Regions from separate parts of the Dietzia sp. PP-33 genome, predicted to be linked through region 2. Evidence: riboswitches for the same ligand, from Rfam matches in the RefSeq annotation. Region 2 holds a riboswitch; each other region holds the start of a gene.
The links. Region 2 has a riboswitch for thiamine pyrophosphate ahead of thiC (phosphomethylpyrimidine synthase ThiC). Riboswitches for the same ligand answer to the same signal wherever they lie in the genome.
Positions count from the first base shown of each region.

Region 1 (5,574 bases), on a different contig from region 2:
CGGCGAGCTGTTCGACGGCGGGCTGGTGACCTACTCCGGCGAGCACTTCCGCGTGGACTCGGCCCGGCTGTGGGACCTGCCCGACAAGCGCGTGCCGATCGGTGTGGCCGCCGGCGGGGAGAAGGCCGTGGCCCGGCTCGGGCCGCTGGGCGATCACCTCATCGCGACCGAGCCCGAGCCCGCCCACATCGAGGGGTGGAACGCGCTCGAGGGGCAGAAGAAGATCGGCGACGGTGCCCGGGCGATCGCACAGATCCCCATCAGCTGGGACCCCGACTCGGAGAAGGCCGCCGTCGAGCGCGCGCACGACCAGTTCCGGTGGTTCGCCGGCGGCTGGGCCGCCAACGCCGACCTGCCCACCACCGCCGGGTTCGCCGCGGCCACCAAGTTCGTCCGGCCCGAGGACGTGGCCGAGCAACTGGCCTGCGGGCCCGACCTGGACGCGATCGTCGAGAAGGTGCGGCCCTTCTGGGAGGCCGGGTACACCGACGTGGCGCTGATCCAGATCGGCGATGAGACCCTGGACCGGTTCCTCGAGGAGGCCGCCGAGCCGCTGCTCGCGCGGCTGCGGGAGGCCGCCCCGAGCTGAGGGCCGGGCGGCCGGTCGAGCAGAGTCCACTCGACCGGCCGACCACCGCGGCTCTAGCTGCCGGCCTGGGGGAGGTAGTCGTTGGTCGTGGCAGTGGCGCCGTCGACCTCGGTCTCCAGCAGGCCGTTCTCATGCATCCATAGCGCGTAGGCCGCCCAGTCCTGGGCCGACTGCTGCCCGAAACCGTCCTCGGGCAGCAACTCAAGGGTGGCGTCGATCATCCGCTCCAGCACGTCCGGGTCGTAGGATCCCTCGGTCTCGGGGGTGAGGGCATCGATGGCGACCTGGCGGTCGTCCAGAGCCGTGGCCTGACCGGCCGCGGTTCCGGCGAGGAAGGCTCGCACCCGCTCGGCGTAGTCGGCGTCGGCAGCGAGGCGGCTCGGGTTGGCGATGATCACCAGTTCCGCGTAGTCGGGGACTCCGAGTTCCGTGGCGGGCATGATCACGAAATCGCCCTGAGCGGTGAGCTCGACCCCCTCGATGTTGCGGAACGCGCCGAAGATCGCGTCCACCTGGTCGGTCAGCAGCGCCTGGTTCAGGCTCTGCTGCACGTTGGGGGCGGAAATCGAATTCGGATCGATCCCGGCCTCCCGGGCGATGTAGTCGAGGGTCGGCTGCTGGGAGGCCAGGCCCGACAACCCCACGGTCTTGCCCTCCAGGTCGGCCGCGGTGGTGATCCCGGACTCCGTCCTGGCGATCAGGGAGGTCAACGACGTCGGTATCAGAGCGGCGACCGAGACGACGTCGAGTCCCTGCTCCGCGGCGATGAGAGTGTCTGGCTCATAGGAGATGGCCAGGTCGGAACGTCCCAGGGAGACCTCTCGCGCGGCGTCGGCCGTGTTGGACGGCGTCGTGAACGTCACGTCGACACCCGCGTCACCGTAGGCGCCGGTGTGCTGCGCGGTGTACAGCGCCACATGGTCGGGATTAGGACTCCAGTCAAGGAGAACACTGACCGGGGCGGCGCCGGTCTCGCCTGGCTCGGCGTTGTCCGAGGATGCCTGGCAGCCGGTCAGAGCCACCGCGGCCGCGGCCGCGATCGAGAGCATGCGGACGCCAGGTCGCGTGAGGGCCTGTCGTCGGATCGTTCTGGTTCGGGAGTTCGTCATGATGGGTTCCTTTCCCCGGTGGGAGTGTTCCAAGGGCAGATGAGACGTTCGAGGATGGTCACGCTGGCCAGCAGGACGCTGGACATGATCGTCAGCACGAGCACCTGGGCAAAGACGAAATCGGTCTGGAGCCGGGGGATCGCCTGGAGCATGAGGTAGCCCAGGCCGTTGGTCGAGCCGGTGTATTCGGCGAAGACCGCGGCGACCGGGGCGAAGGTGACCGAGACGCGTAGTCCGGCGAAACCGCGTGGTGCCGCGAAGGGCAGGCGTACCCGCCAGAAGAGTGACCACCTGGTGGCGTGCAGGCTCCGTAGCGTGTCGATCAGCCGGGCGTCGACTGTCCGGACACCGGACAGAAGGTTGAGCGCGACAGGGAAGAAGCACAACAGGGCCACCACGATCACCTTCGGTGCCATGCCGTAGCCGAGGGAGATCGTCAGTAGCGGGCCGATCACGATGACCGGGATGGCCTGGGAGGCGACCAGTAGGGGGGTCATGGCCTGCCCGATGGTGGGCACGAATGCGCTGACGACCACTACCGCCACCGCGACGACCACTCCGAGGACCATTCCGAGGAGGGTCTCGGTGGCGGTCAGCACCGTGGCGGAACCGAGCCGGTCTGGCCAGGTGGTCACGAGAGAGTCGAGCACGGCGAGGGGTGCGGGAATGACGTAGTCGGGCACGAGCTCGAGCGCGGTGACGATGATCCACGCCGCGAGGACCAGCAGGACCGTGACGCAGGCGGGAGCGGCGGACCGCAGGAATCGCACGGTCATCGGTCGGTTCCGCCTTCGGCGAGGTGCGATTCCCGGGCCAGGGCCTGGAGCACTTCCCGGCGGGCCGTGGCGAAGTCCTCGTCTCCGAGGAGGACCTCGCGGGGTCGGTCGTCGCTGAACCAACCCGGCCAGGCCGAGACAACACGCGCTGGGGCGCCGTCCTCGGTTCGTGCCAGCAGAACCACGCGTTCGGAGAGGAGCAGTGCCTCATCGACGTCGTGCGTGACCATGACGAGGGTGGCCGAGGTGCCGGTGATGGTCTGGCGTAGCCACTGCTGGACCTCTGCACGGGTGATCGCGTCGAGCGCACCGAGCGGCTCGTCGGCCAGCAGCACGGGTTTGCGTGCCAGCAGAGCGCGCGCGAGTGCTGCGCGCTGGCGCATGCCTGCGCTGAGAGCTGCAGGACGGGCATCGGCCCAGATACCCAGCCCCAGGCGATCCAACAGTCGCTGGGCCTCGGCACGGGCGGCGCGCCGGCTCACCCGTTGGTTGCGGAGACTGATCGCGACGTTGTCGAGCAGGGTCAACCAGGGCAACAGGCTGTCGCCCTGGGGCATCAGCGCACAGGAATCCAGGCGTCGTGCGGGCAGGCGTTCATCGAGAACGAGGGCGGTCCCGGTCGTCGGTTCGACGAGGCCGGCGATCAGCGACAGGAGCGTCGACTTACCGCATCCGCTGCGCCCGACCACGGCGATGTGCTCGCCTACGGGAACGGCCAGGTTCAGGTCCGCGAGAACCGGGCGGCGCGCGCCCGGATAGGTGTGCCCCAGACCCTCCAGTGCCACTGCCGTGGTTCCCGGACGACTCACCACAGCGTGCGCCAGCGCATGTGACATCCCTCCGCTCGTGTGAACGAGTTCAGGTTCAGCGGGTGTGATCTCAGCCCCGTTCGGTAGGGGCACCCCGTGTCATCGAAGCTGACCTTGCGAATCAGCTCGACATCCGAACGTACCACCGGCACAGATCGGGATCTGATGCGAGTCCAATGCCCGAGCGACGGTCGCGTCCCTCGACGAGCGGTCACATCTGACCGATTTCGGCACAACCCACCTGGGAGAACGTGATCGGAAGTGACCGCGCGGCGGGTTGGGCGCGCGGCGGGTGGGGCGCGCGGCGGGTGGGTGGCGAGCGGCGGGGCGCGCGGCGGGCGGTGACCCGGTGCCGATTCGCGGGAATGCGGGTCAAATGTGGGCACGGCGACCGGTGGAGAACCGATCGCCGTACCGAATTGCGCCCTGACCTCGGCGCCCCCGAGAGGACTCGAACCCCTGACCAGCCGGGTAGAAACCGGATGCTCTATCCACTGAGCTACGGAGGCCTGCGACGCGCGCATCCGGCGTCGCCGGAAGAATGGTAGCCGATGCGGGGGTGTGCGCATCAGACGCGAATCGGCCCGGGGGCACTCGGGTTCCTACGATGGAGGTCATGACGTCGTCGAAGTCGGCACCCGCCACCGCCGGACCGCTCAGGACCCGCAGCGTGGTGCCCGTCGTGATCCTGCTCGCGGTGGTGGCCGCCGCGGTGGTGGTCCCGCTCTCGGCCATGTCCACGCAGGTGGCGCTCGAGCTGGTGGGAGTCCCGGATCCGGGCGTCCTCACCACGGCCGGGCTCCCGGCGGTCCGCGCGATCGGTGAGCTCCTCGCGGCGGTGGCGGTGGGGATGGCGCTGTTCGCGGCGTTCTTCACCCCGCCGCAGAAGGACAAGACCCTCGACGTGGACGGCTACCGCGCACAGCAGCTCTCCTCGTGGGTCAACATCGCCTGGGCGGTGGCCGCGGCGCTGCTCATCCCGCTGACCCTGTCGGACGTCTCCGGGCGCACCATCTGGGAGTCGCTGCCGCCGGACCAGTGGGTCGTCGCCATCAACCAGATCGACGTGGCCTCGTCCTGGCGGTGGGCGGCGGTCATCGCGCTGGTGGCGGGCATCGGGCAGCGGCTCACCCTGAGCTGGCGCTGGTCGGTGATCTGGCTGGGCGTGACGGTGCTCTCGCTCCTGCCGGTGGCGGCCACGGGTCACGCCTCCGGGAGCACTGCGCACGACATCGCCACCAACTCGCTGATCATCCACCTGTTCGCCGCGGCCTTCTACGTGGGCGGGCTGGTCGCGGTGCTCGCCCACACGATGCGCGGCGGCTCCCGAGTGGCACTGGCGCTGCGCCGCTTCTCGGTGGTCGCCACCGTCGCGATCATCGCGCTCGGGTTCTCCGGCATCATCAACGCGCTCGTGCGGCTGCACCCCGCCGACCTGTTCTCCTCGACCTACGGGCTGCTGGTGCTGGCCAAGGCGCTGCTGCTGGGCCTGCTCGCGATGTTCGGGCTGGCGATGCGCCGCCGGATCATCAGCAAGATCGAGTCCAGGTCGGCCAACGCTCCCGTGGACCGCGGAACCCTGCTGCGGATCGGGCTGGTCGAGGCCGTGGTGATGGCGGGCACGATCGGGCTCTCGGTCTCGCTCGGCCGCACCCCGCCGCCGGCGCCGCTCTACGTGCCCACGCGCCAGGAGGCCCTGCTGGGCTTCGAGCTTCCCGGCCCGTTCTCGTTCGGCACGGTGTTGGGCCTGTGGCGCTTCGACCTGGTGCTGGGCCTGGCCTCGGTCATCCTCCTGGGTCTGTACGTGTGGGGACTGGTCACCCTGCGCAGGCGCGGCGACGACTGGCCCGTCGGGCGGACCGTGGCATGGGTGCTCGGCTGTGTGCTGCTGTTCGTCACCACCAGCTCCGGCATGGGGATGTACATGATGGCCGACTTCGCCAGCCACATGGTCGGGCACATGCTCATCTCGATGCTCGTGCCGGTGCTGCTCGCGCTCGGCGGGCCGCTGACGCTGGCGCTGCGCGCACTCCCCGCGGCGGGCCGCGGCAACCCTCCCGGTCCGCGCGAGTGGATCGTGGAGTTCATCAACAACCCGCTCTCGCGGTTCCTCACGCACCCCATCGTGGCGTCGGTGCAGTTCGTGGCCGGCTTCTATCTGATCTACTTCGGTGGCTTCTACGAGACGCTGGTCTCCGAGCACCTGGGCCACATGTTCATGAACGTGCACTTCCTGATCAGTGGGTACCTCTTCTACTGGGTGATCATCGGTGTCGACGCGGCGCCACGAC
Region 1 is NZ_JAMYEI010000003.1:72,589-78,162, reverse strand. Features, by position in the region: gene NJE57_RS06550 (TIGR03557 family F420-dependent LLM class oxidoreductase) at 1-589, shown strand, start outside; gene NJE57_RS06545 (ABC transporter substrate-binding protein) at 643-1,698, opposite strand; gene NJE57_RS06540 (ABC transporter permease) at 1,695-2,474, opposite strand; gene NJE57_RS06535 (ABC transporter ATP-binding protein) at 2,471-3,259, opposite strand; TPP riboswitch at 3,293-3,390, opposite strand; tRNA gene NJE57_RS06530 (tRNA-Arg) at 3,720-3,792, opposite strand; gene NJE57_RS06525 (cytochrome c oxidase assembly protein) at 3,900-5,574, shown strand, end outside.
Region 1: linked by a shared signal. The riboswitch ahead of NJE57_RS06535 (ABC transporter ATP-binding protein) and the one ahead of thiC (phosphomethylpyrimidine synthase ThiC) in region 2 are both predicted to bind thiamine pyrophosphate.

Region 2 (5,574 bases):
CCCCGATCAGCGACCTCACGCCTCTGGCATGAACCAGCACCGAGAATGTCACAACACGACCTCCACCCGCCGGTGTTGCACCGAGCACTGGAATCCGCCCTGCGAGGTCACCAGCCTCATCGCAACAACCAAGGGCGCCCCACCAGTAAGGGCTCCCTGCCGCGATCGGTTCGCCGTCACAGGCCTCTCGCAGCGGGGAGTCCGCCCCATCGACAGGAACCCCATGGACATCCCCTGCGAGCGGGAGACGGCCCTGCTCACCTCTTTCGCCTCCCCACCCAAGGGGTCGCGTCCGGTCGACAGCCGCGGCGAACTGATCACCAACCTGCCGTGGGTCTGGTCCTCCGAGCGCACCCCGTCCGCGGCGATGACCGCCACCCAGGCTGAGCGTGTCGAGGGACGCCAGCCCTACCGGCCCGTCGGATACATCTACCTCGTGGCAGTCGGCGACACCCCGACCATCTACCGGTCCGGATACACCACCGACCCCCGCAGTCGCCTGGCCGACTACCGCAAGAACACCGGGACATTCTCGTACCCCACCGGGAGCGTCGGGCCGCGGGAGTACTTATCGGCCTGCATAGTGGCCACCCAGACCACCGAGACCACCGCCCAGAGGCTGCTGCCCCGCTCGGCGTTGTGGAGGGGAATCTCGCGGAACGCGGCCTCTGACCCCCTCGCCGCCGAGAACGGCTTCGGTGCCTCGATGACCGCCCGGCGCGACTGGGCCGGGGCTCGTATCCGCGCATCGTCGGTCCGGACCCTGGAGCGAGCACGCGGCGTCGGGGGGTTCCATCCTTCGCGTTACCTCGACCTGGAGCCGGTCGAGACAATGACAGGTATCCCCGCAGCCGTGCTCCGGGGAACGGCCGTCCCGGTCATCTCCGCCGACTGGCTCCGGCGATGGATGCCAGTGCACCCCCAGACCACCGTCTGCGGCGTCGTGGATGGCATCGCGGACGAGTGGCTGACCCTCGGCGATCCCACCGAGTTGCTCTCCGCCCCGGTGCCGGCCGGACCGGTGGCCACCGCGGGGGCGCTAATGACGGCTGGGCTCGTCACCGATGCAGTGGTGTCAGGGCTTCGCGCTTCACTGATAGCTGATGCTCGCGCCCTCGGCACCGACATCCGGGGTTACGACTCCGATCACCTCACCACCTGAAAGGGCAGAACACATGACCACGAGAACGGAGAACTCCGAGTTCCTCACGGTGCCGCAGGCGGCGCGCGAAAAGGGCATCGGTGCGACCTCGCTTCGGGCGTGGATCTACGCCGGGCACCTCAAGACCACGCGCACCGGCCGCCAGGGCTGGCACCGGATCCGCCGCAGCGACCTGGACGCATTCCTCTCACGGCCCGAGCTGCCGAGGTGTTCATCATGAGGGGACAGGGAAACCGCATGTCAAGCATGACCAACGAGGGGACAGACCACATGCTCAAAAATCTCGACCACGATCAGAGGTTTCTCCGCGCGGTCAGTCTCTCTGGCTCGGATGGAACCGCGATCGCGGCGATCGTCATGCGCGGTGGGCTTCCGATGATCAGCCTCGGCGGGTCGTTTGGGTCGGTCACCCTCACCGCCGCGCAGACCGCCGCGCTCAGCGACCAGCTCCGGGAGTGGGCGACACTAACCGCCGAGGCGGAGGCGCTCACCGCGCAGGATCGGTATTCAGCCGAGTGCGCCTCGGAGGACGCCGCGGTGCTCCGCCGCGGGATCGCCCAGCGGGTCGAGCGGATGATCGCGCCCGAGTCCGGGAAGGTCTATCGGCCTACGGCCGCCGAGGTCGGACGGCGGGTGCTTCACCCATGATCTTCGAGTACCTCGATGAGAACACCGCCGCAGAGTCATACGAAGAGCTGCACGCCGCGATCGAGTTCGTGCTCGAACTCATGGAGAGCCGCGGCCTGTGTCCCTGCTGCGCCGATGAGGCCCTGAGGGACGTGCGCTTCCAGTTCCAGGCTGCGGTCCTGCACCCGCTCTACATCAGAGGAGACGTCGCTGACCTGGCGCAGCGGTTCGCAGACATGGAGGTCTGTCAGGTGACGAAAGCTCTCGCGCACCCCTAGGGTCAGACCACGGTGGATGATCGAATGCGAAATGCGGGAGGGACGCACGCACAACAAGCCCCCGGCCTACTGGTCGGGGGCTTGTTGTTTATGCGCTTGGTGTCACTGTGGTGTCACGAGCCGTTTTCGGGGCCTTCGAGGGGCGTCAGGGACGTGTCAGGTTTCTCGCGTCCCGGGGTCTGTTTAGGCATCAGGATCGCACCTCGGACACCGGGAGGTAGACCCGACTTTCACCTGCCCTGAACTGGTCAGATGCATCCTTCATGCCCTTCTCGATAGCCTCTATAGTGGTCAGTCCGTGCTCCTCGGCATAGGCCCGTATGTCCTGCGAGATCCGCATCGAGCAGAACTTGGGTCCGCACATCGAGCAGAAGTGGGCGGTCTTGGCCGGCTCGGCGGGCAGCGTCGCATCGTGGTAGGCCAACGCGGTGTCCGGGTCGAGGGCCAGTGCGAACTGGTCCCGCCAGCGGAACTCGAACCGTGCGGTGCTGAGTGCGTCGTCCCTGGCCTGCGCGCCCGGGTGGCCCTTGGCCAGGTCCGCCGAGTGCGCGGCGATCTTGTAGGTGATCACGCCGGTCTTGACGTCGTCGCGGTCCGGAAGGCCAAGGTGTTCCTTCGGGGTGACGTAGCAGAGCATCGCCGTGCCGGCCTCGGCGATCCTCGCGGCCCCGATGGCGGAGGTGATGTGGTCGTAGCCCGGCGCGATATCCGTGGCCAGCGGCCCGAGCGTGTAGAACGGCGCCTCCTCGCACCACTCCTCCTCGAGTCGCACGTTCTCGACGATCAGGTGCATCGGCACGTGTCCCGGGCCCTCGATCATCACCTGGACGCCGTGGCGCTTGGCGATCGTGGTGAGTTCACCCAGTGTGCGGAGCTCGGCGAACTGCGCCTCGTCGTTCGCGTCGGCGATAGATCCCGGACGGAGCCCGTCCCCGAGGGAGAAGGTCACGTCGTAGCGCGCGAGGATCTCGCACAGCTCGACGAAGTGGGTGTAGAGGAACGACTCGCGGTGGTGCGCCAGGCACCACGCCGCCATGATCGAGCCTCCGCGCGAGACGATCCCGGTGACGCGCTTGGCGGCGAGCGGGACGTACCGCAGGAGCACGCCCGCGTGGACGGTCATGTAGTCCACGCCCTGCTCGCACTGCTCGATGACGGTGTCCCGGTAGAGTTCCCAGGTCAGTGCGGTCGGATCGCCGCCCACCTTCTCCAGTGCCTGGTAGATCGGCACGGTCCCCACGGGGACGGGGGAGTTCCGCATGATCCACTCGCGGGTCTCGTGGATGTCCCGCCCGGTGGACAGATCCATGATGGTGTCCGCGCCCCACCGGGAGGCCCACACCATCTTCTCGACCTCCTCCGCGATCGAGCTGGTGACCGCGGAGTTGCCGATGTTGGCGTTGATCTTGGTCACAAAGCGCTTGCCGATGATCATCGGTTCGCTCTCCGGATGGCGGTGATTGGCGGGGATGACCGCACGACCGGCGGCCACCTCTGCTCGCACCACCTCGACGTCGATCCCCTCGCGCGCGGCGATGAAGCGCATCTCCGGGGTGATCAGACCCGCTCGGGCCCAGGCCAGCTGGGTGCGCACCGAGGTGGAGTCCTCCGTCGAGGCGGGGACGGCATCTGGATGGGACCAGCCCTCGCGCGTGGGCGGCAGCCCCACGGCGAGGTCGTGGCACGCCTGCGCGTCGGGGTACTCCGTGTACGGGCCGGAGGTGTCATAGACATCGAACGTCGTGTCGTTGGTCAATGCGATCCGGCGGACGGGCACGCGCAGGGTGCTGCCCTCCGCGGGGACCTCGAGGTAGGACTTGCTGCTGGAATGGATGGGACCGCAGGTCACGGCCTCGATCGAGGTGGTGTCTGCGCTGGTGGTGGACGTGTTTCTGCCCATGATGTTCACTGCTCCCTACGCCGGCATGACCCGGACAGGTTCGACGGTCGACGACCCGGCTGGTCGTCCTCTCAGCCCGCGCTCCGATGCGGACTCCCGTGTGGATGAGTATGGAATTGTGCGGGGCGAGCGTACCCCGGCGAGTAGCATCAGGGGTGGAACACACCCTGCCGAAGGAGTCCCATGTCCCGAGTAGAGTCACTGGTGTTGGTCCACAACACCGATAGAGACCGGTTCGAGTTGTGGGACGGCGAGACGTTCATGGGCCTGGTGGGGTACGAGAAGGACGGCGAGGTCTACATCCTTCTCCACACCGTCATCGAGGAGCACTTCGGTCAGCAGGGCATCGCCCGCCTCCTGGTCAGTCTGGTCCTCACCCGCATGCGTCTGGACGGGAACAAGATCCGCCCGGTGTGCAGCTACGTCCGCCGCTTCCTCATCCGCTTCCCCGAGTACCAACTCCTCGTCGCCCCCCGCTGACGTCGGTGGGACAGGCCCCGAGCCCCACTCCGATCACCCGCCGCGATCTCGCCCGCCTTCGCCTGGCCTCCCAGCGGCTCGTGGGAGAGCGCTGCACCTCGCCCGCCGAGGCGGTGCGATGGATGGCGTGCATGCAGGGACAGGACCTGCCCGGCGTGCTCGAGTCGGTCGCGCTGCGCTCACTCGGCCCGGCCGGCCGGCCCGCCACGATCAGCGAGGTCCGCGACGCTCTCGCCGACGGCTCCGTGGTCCGCTCGTGGCCCATGCGCGGCACTCTTCACCTCGTGCCCGGCGAGGATCTCGGGTGGATGGTCCGGTTGGCCGCGGGGCGGTCGCGCTCCACTCACATCGCGCGGCTCGCCGCGCTCGGGGTCGACGACGACGAGATCGACCGCGCCCAGCGGGTCCTCATGGAGGAGATCGCAGGGACACGTGTCCGCACCCGTGCCCAGCTGCAGGATCGCTGGATGATGGAGGGGATCGACGTCTCCGGCGGACGCGGCTATTACCTGCTGTACCTCTTCGTCGTCGACGGGCTCGTCAGCCAGGTCGACGGCGAGGGGGGCGACGGCAGGGGATCCGACGTCGTCGTACACGGCTTCGCTCATCACGAGCGCTGGCTGGCAGCGCACGGGGTCGCGCCGCGCACTCCCACCCGCGAGCACGCCGTGGCGGAGTGGCTCGAGAGGTTCCTGCGTTCGCACGGACCCGCGCGCGCCGAGGACTTCCGGCGCTGGACCAGCCTCCCGTTGCGAGATGTCCGCCCCGCTCTGGAGACCGTGTCCGAGCGACTCGAGGCGGTCTCGTTCGACGGCGCCACCTACTGGATGGACCCGGGCGCGCCCGATCGGCTCGCCGCGGCGGGCCGTTCCGCGGACTCCGTGCTCCTGCTGCCGGGCTTCGACGAGTACCTTCTCGGCTACGGCGACCGGTCCCATGCGGTGGCTCTCGATCACGCCCGGTTGATCGTTCCCGGCAACAACGGTGTGTTCCGGCGGACGGTGGTGCACAGGAGCAGCGTGATCGCCACGTGGAGAATAGTGGGATCGGGGGCGCGTCGTCGCATCGAGACCACCCCGTTCGCGCCGCTGTCCGGGGTGCAGTCGACGGGGATCGGCCGGGCGTTC
Region 2 is NZ_JAMYEI010000002.1:74,754-80,327, reverse strand. Features, by position in the region: gene NJE57_RS04505 (hypothetical protein) at 224-1,162, shown strand; gene NJE57_RS04500 (helix-turn-helix domain-containing protein) at 1,176-1,382, shown strand; gene NJE57_RS04495 (hypothetical protein) at 1,400-1,810, shown strand; gene NJE57_RS04490 (hypothetical protein) at 1,807-2,067, shown strand; gene thiC (phosphomethylpyrimidine synthase ThiC) at 2,258-3,967, opposite strand; TPP riboswitch at 3,963-4,077, opposite strand; gene NJE57_RS04480 (GNAT family N-acetyltransferase) at 4,151-4,447, shown strand; gene NJE57_RS04475 (winged helix DNA-binding domain-containing protein) at 4,453-5,574, shown strand, end outside.

Region 3 (5,574 bases), on a different contig from region 2:
TCGTGAACTCGCAGATGGACGGATACGCGGTGCGGTCGGCCGACCTCGCCGGGGCGGGCCCGGACGCGCCGGTGAGGCTCCGGGTGGTGGGGACGACCCACGCCGGTGACGGTCCGGGGCCGGAGGTCGACGACGACGAGGCCTGCAAGGTGATGACCGGCGCGCCGGTCCCCGAGGGCGCCGATTGTGTCGTCCCCGTGGAGGACACCTCCGTCGAGGAGCCCGACCCTTCGGACGGCCGTCCGGCGACCGTCCTGGTCCACGCGCCGCGGGCCGCGGGCGAGTTCATCCGTCGCCCGGGTGACGACGTCCGGGCCGGCGACCTGGTGATCCCCGCCGGGGTGCGGCTCGAGGCCCGTCATCTGGCGGCAGCCGCCTCTCTCGGGGAGTCCGGCCTCGACGTGCGGCCGCGCCCGCGGGTGGGCGTGGTGGCGACGGGTTCGGAGCTCGTCGTCCCCGGTCGGCCGCTGGAGCCGGGCCAGATCTGGGAGTCCAACTCAATCACGCTCGCCGCCGCGCTCAAGGCCTGCGGATGCGAGGTCACCGCGGCCGTGCTCAGCGGCGATCACCGCGACGACTTCACGGAGGCGCTCGACATCGCCGCGGGGGACGCCGACCTCGTGGTGACCGTGGGCGCCGTGTCGATGGGCGACGCCGAGGTGGTCCGCCAGGTCCTCTCCGACCGCGAGGGGGCCCGGTTCGCGCCGATCGCCATGCAACCCGGCGGACCGCAGGGGCTCTCGACCTGGCGCGACACACCAGTGGTCTGTCTGCCCGGCAACCCGGTCAGCGCGCTGGTGTCGTTCGTGGTGCTGCTGCGCCCGGTGATCCTCGAGGCCGTGGGGCGTGTGCCCATCCATTCGCGCCGGGCCGTGCTGTCCCGGGCCGTGAACTCACCCTCCGGGAAGAGGCAATTTCTGCGTGGGGCGCTGGTCTCGGGTTCCGAGGGTGCCGCTGTCGGGGTACCCACGGTCGAGCCGGTCTCCGGCCCCGGCTCACACCTGGTTGCCTCCATGGCCCGGGCTGACGTGCTGATCGAGATCCCCGCCGACGTGACCTCACTGGCGGCCGGTGCGGAGGTCGACGTTCTACCGCTCTAGCTCCCCTGCGCAACCCGAAAATCGGCCCCGGTGAAGACTGTCTGCGCGCACAGCTGGTTCATGACGCGACTACCCTGCCGTCGCTTCACCGGCGACGGAAGGCTGCCCCACGGTGTGAATCCGGCAACAGGTCGCCGTCGCCGAACATGCGGGAACGCAGCGTTCCGGATTCCGCGGTCCGCGGATACAGTCCGCGACCCTGCAGCACTGGAACAAGGAACTCGATGACGTCCTCCCAGGTACCGGGATTGAGCGCATAGGCCAGGTTGAAGCCGTCGACGTCCGTTTCAGCCATGAAATGCTCCAGGGCATCCGCCACGGTGTCCCCCGAACCCACCACCACGGGGCCGCCCGTGGCGTTGAACCGGGCACTGTCGCGCAAGGTCCACCGCCCGTCTGAGTCCGCGGCTCCCGACAGGCTCGACACCGTGGTCTGGATGGCATCCGTGGCGACCGGATCCAGAGGCGCGTCGAGGTCCTGCCGGGAGAGGTCGATTCCCGACCAGCCCGAGTTGAGTACCAGATTGCCCGTCTCCGACGCGTAGGAGAAGATGTCGCGATACTTCTCGGCGGCTGCCGCATCGCTCTGGTCGACGACGATCGTGAGGAGCGCGTAGACGCGCGCGGCATCCCGCCCACGCCCTGCCGCCTCCAATCCCGCGCGGATCCGGCTGACCTGGTCACTGGTCTGGGCAAGAGTCGGGGACGCCACGAAGATCGCCTCCGCGTTCTCGGTGGCAAAGCGGACACCCCGCTCGGAGGCACCGGCTTGATAGATGACCGGGGTCCGCTGGGGAGAAGGCTCCGACAGATGCACCCCGGGAACGGTGAAGTACGTCCCGTCGTGGCCGATGGGATGGACCTTTGCCGGGTCGACAAAAATGTCCCGCTCCGCATCGAGCACCACCGCGTCGTCCTCCCAGGATCCCTCCCACAGCTTGTACAGCACCTCCAGGTACTCGTCCGCCCGGTCGTAGCGCTCGTCGTGGGAGAGTTGGTCGCTCTCACCCAGGTTCCGCGCCGCGCTCTTCAAGTACCCGGTGACCACGTTCCACCCCACTCGACCCCGCGTGAGGTGGTCCAGCGTCGACATCCGCCGGGCAAAGGTGTACGGGTGCTCCGCGGACGTGCTCGCCGTAATACCGAAACCGAGGTTCTCAGTGACCGCCGCCATGGCGCTCACCAGCATCATCGGGTCGTTCATCGGAATCTTGGCGGCAGTCCGCAACGCGGCATCGGCACTACCGCCGTAGACGTCATAAGGGCCTAGTGCGTCCGCAATGAAGATGCCGTCGAACAGCCCTTCCTCCAACAGTCGGGCGAGACGAGTCCAGTGCGCGAGGTCGCGATAGTCACGAGACCGGTCATCGGGATGTCGCCAGATTCCCGGAAGCTGATGGCCCACACCGTTGATGGCGAAGGCGTTGAACCGGATCCTCCGGGAGTGCCGATCGTGCGCCGCATCCTGTCGCGAAGTCATTGTTCTCCTAACGGTGATCACGTGAAGGGGACCACCGCACGAGCGGATGCAGCCATAGATGCACCAACGACATCCCTACGCGAGTACAAACTCGATCAGGTTCGCTCGGGTGTGATCTCAGCCCGTGCAGGGCACCCCGTGTCACCGCACACCCTACTCGTCGTCGATTCCCGCTCATCGCTATACGACGACCACCAGCACCGAGGGGTCGTCGCTCGTTGTACGCCTCCCCGCTCACCACATCCCAGGCCGCCCCGGTGTGGGTTATTGGCCCTTCCGGATCTAGAGTGCGTTGATTCGTGCCTGGAGTTGGCCGGGATGGATCAGCGATCTGAGGATGTAGTGGCCGAGGTTGCGGAAGCCGAGGGCGATTCCGCGGAGGTGTTCGAGGCGTCCGTTGATGGCCTCGACTGGCCCGTTGGAGGCGCCCACGTCGAAGTGCGCCAGGATCTCGCGGCGCCGTTTCCATAGCGAGCGGCCGAACTGCGCGAGCTCGAGCAGTTCCTTGGGCACGCCGGACCGGATCGACTTGAGGAGCTTGTACATCGCGACCTTGCCCTCGCGGCGGCTCGATGCCTCGTAGGCGAGGATGAGCCGCTGGTAGATGCCGTAAGTGACCTCGACCGCGACGTGCGCACCATAGGCGACGAGCGATTTCCACAACCGGGCCTTCTGCTTGTCGGTCAGCAGCTCGGCCCGCGTGTTCAACGTCCTTCGGATCCCGTACAGGGGATCGCCGGAGCGGCCCCGATGCCCGGTCGTGGCCTGCTGGACCCGCTGGCGGCAGACGGTGAGCTTGTCGGCGGCCAGGTGGACGACGTGGAACGGGTCCATCACCGTGCGAGCTGCAGGGACCGCCTTCGTGGCGGCGGAGTGATAGCCGGCGAACCCGTCCATGGTCACCACCTTGATCCTGTCCCGGAATGCCTGGTGCCGAGCGTCGAGCCGGTCAGTGAGCACTTTCGCTGAGCGCCCGGCGATCATGTCCAGCAGTCGGGCTGGGCCGGAACCGGCCACCACGGGCGTGAGGTCGACCAGCACGGCCTGCGAACGACGAGGTTCCATCGCCGCGGACGTGCTTCCACTAGTGCTCATCGCCTCCCAGGACGCGGACCCCGTCGAGGTGGCCGGGTTGGCCATAGACCATGGTGCGGATCTTCGATAGCGCCAGGTCATTGACCAGGTCCCATCCCAACCCGAGAGCTTTCGCGACCGCGGACACGCTGGTGCGATCGATGGCCAAGCGTTGCAGGATCCAGCGGGTGCAGCGGCGGGTGGTCTTGGCCCGAGCCTCAGCGAGCAACGGCGTGCGTTCCTGAAAGATCCTGGTCGTACATTCGGTGTTGTCGCAGGTGAAGCGAGGTACCCGCACGTGCAGCTTGGTCGGGTGGCCAACGATCGGCAGATCAGTGACCCTGCGCTCGACATGATCCCGCCGCCGGCCGACCGTCCAGCACTCGGCGCAGACCGGATCCAGGCCCACCGGGGAGCAGAACAAGTGCGTGAACTCGCCGGCCACGGCGGCGTCGGTGATGGTCACCCCGAGTTCGACGGTGCGGCAGATGGTGTCGGCGAGCAGGCTGGCGGTAGCGTTCAAAACGGGCCCTGGGGTGTTCGATGCGAGGCGTGAGAACCTGCATCTTCACACGCCCCAGGACCCTCACAACTTGTGCCTCACCGCATCACCGGCGAACCCCCGCTACGCACTCCGGATCCGGAAGGGCCAGATAAGGTCTGGTCCTGCCTGCACCCAAGTCCCTCGTGGCAGGACATCGAAGACAGCATGGTCAACAATGTCCGAATGGATGCTTCAGCAACTGTCGCCGCGATCGCCGCAACCATCGCCCTGGCAGCGTTGTACTTCACGTGGCGGCAGGTCAAGACCGCCGAGGAACAGACCTCGATCCAGCGGATGATGCACGAAGAAGCCGCCCAACCGTATGTATGGTCAGACATCCGTCCTCACGCCCAACACGCCGAATTCATGATGCTGATCGTGAAGAACGACGGCCCAACGGTGGCTTCCAACGTGTCGGTCTCCATAGACCCACCGTTTCCCCAGGAGTGGGCGAGAGACGGTGATGAGGGTAGGTTCCTCAGCCGCCGCCGGTTCGCAGCGCTACCACCGGGCCGCGTAATGCAATGGAACCTCGGTATCCCACAACAACTCCTGCCATCCCCAGAACTCCCCGCTAACGGCGATGGCCGCTTCACGATCACTATCCGCTTCGACGGCCCAAAAGGCCCAGCCGACACCTTGAGCTACATCGTGGATCTCAGCGAGTACCGAAGGACCGCCAAGACCACGCCTGGTACGGCGATGACCATTGCCAAATCTGTCAACGACTCATCGAAGGCGCTGACCAAAGCCATCGACAGCATCGCGAAACAACTACCACGAACCTGACCCGATCCGTATTGACATCGTCGTCGTAGACGTCGTCATCGTCACCACGGACTCCACAGACTCGACTCGGCCGGACTCTACCCTCGAGGATCTGCGCCGACCGCTACGTGCCCGAGTCTGCCCTGGGCAGCCCCGCTGATTAGGAAGCACCTGGACCTGAACAATCTGAAGTCCCCGCGCTTACCTGTGTGGGACTGCGTCGCAAAGGGTCCGCGAAGGGGCGTGTAGTCGGGATCTGGCGATAGCTGAGGACGGACAGCATTCAGACAGCTACCGTCATTTCATGAGCGGAAAAGCCCCGGGCCAGAGGCAGAGCGCATTCACCCTTGAGAGGAGCGCCGTCGTGACTGGCGGGTCGTCTACGTGGGAAATTGGCAACCGGATTGGCGGCAAGAATCACGTTAGGCATGCAAGCCGAGTTGGCCCGATGGGCCGCCGGGGCGAAAAAGCGGTAATCAAGGGCCCCCACCGCCCACTAGGCAAGGCTTTCAAGCGATTCGAGGCCGAACTCTCCGGCATGCGTGAACTGACCTCGCGAGGCACTATTGGGGTCCTTCCAATCCTGGACTGGAAGGAGAGCGCAGACG
Region 3 is NZ_JAMYEI010000007.1:266,067-271,640, forward strand. Features, by position in the region: gene glp (gephyrin-like molybdotransferase Glp) at 1-1,100, shown strand, start outside; gene NJE57_RS13840 (LLM class flavin-dependent oxidoreductase) at 1,186-2,580, opposite strand; TPP riboswitch at 2,636-2,729, opposite strand; partial or broken gene NJE57_RS13845 (ISL3 family transposase) at 2,863-4,177, opposite strand; gene NJE57_RS13850 (hypothetical protein) at 4,382-4,987, shown strand; gene NJE57_RS13855 (hypothetical protein) at 5,271-5,574, shown strand, end outside.
Region 3: linked by a shared signal. The riboswitch ahead of NJE57_RS13840 (LLM class flavin-dependent oxidoreductase) and the one ahead of thiC (phosphomethylpyrimidine synthase ThiC) in region 2 are both predicted to bind thiamine pyrophosphate.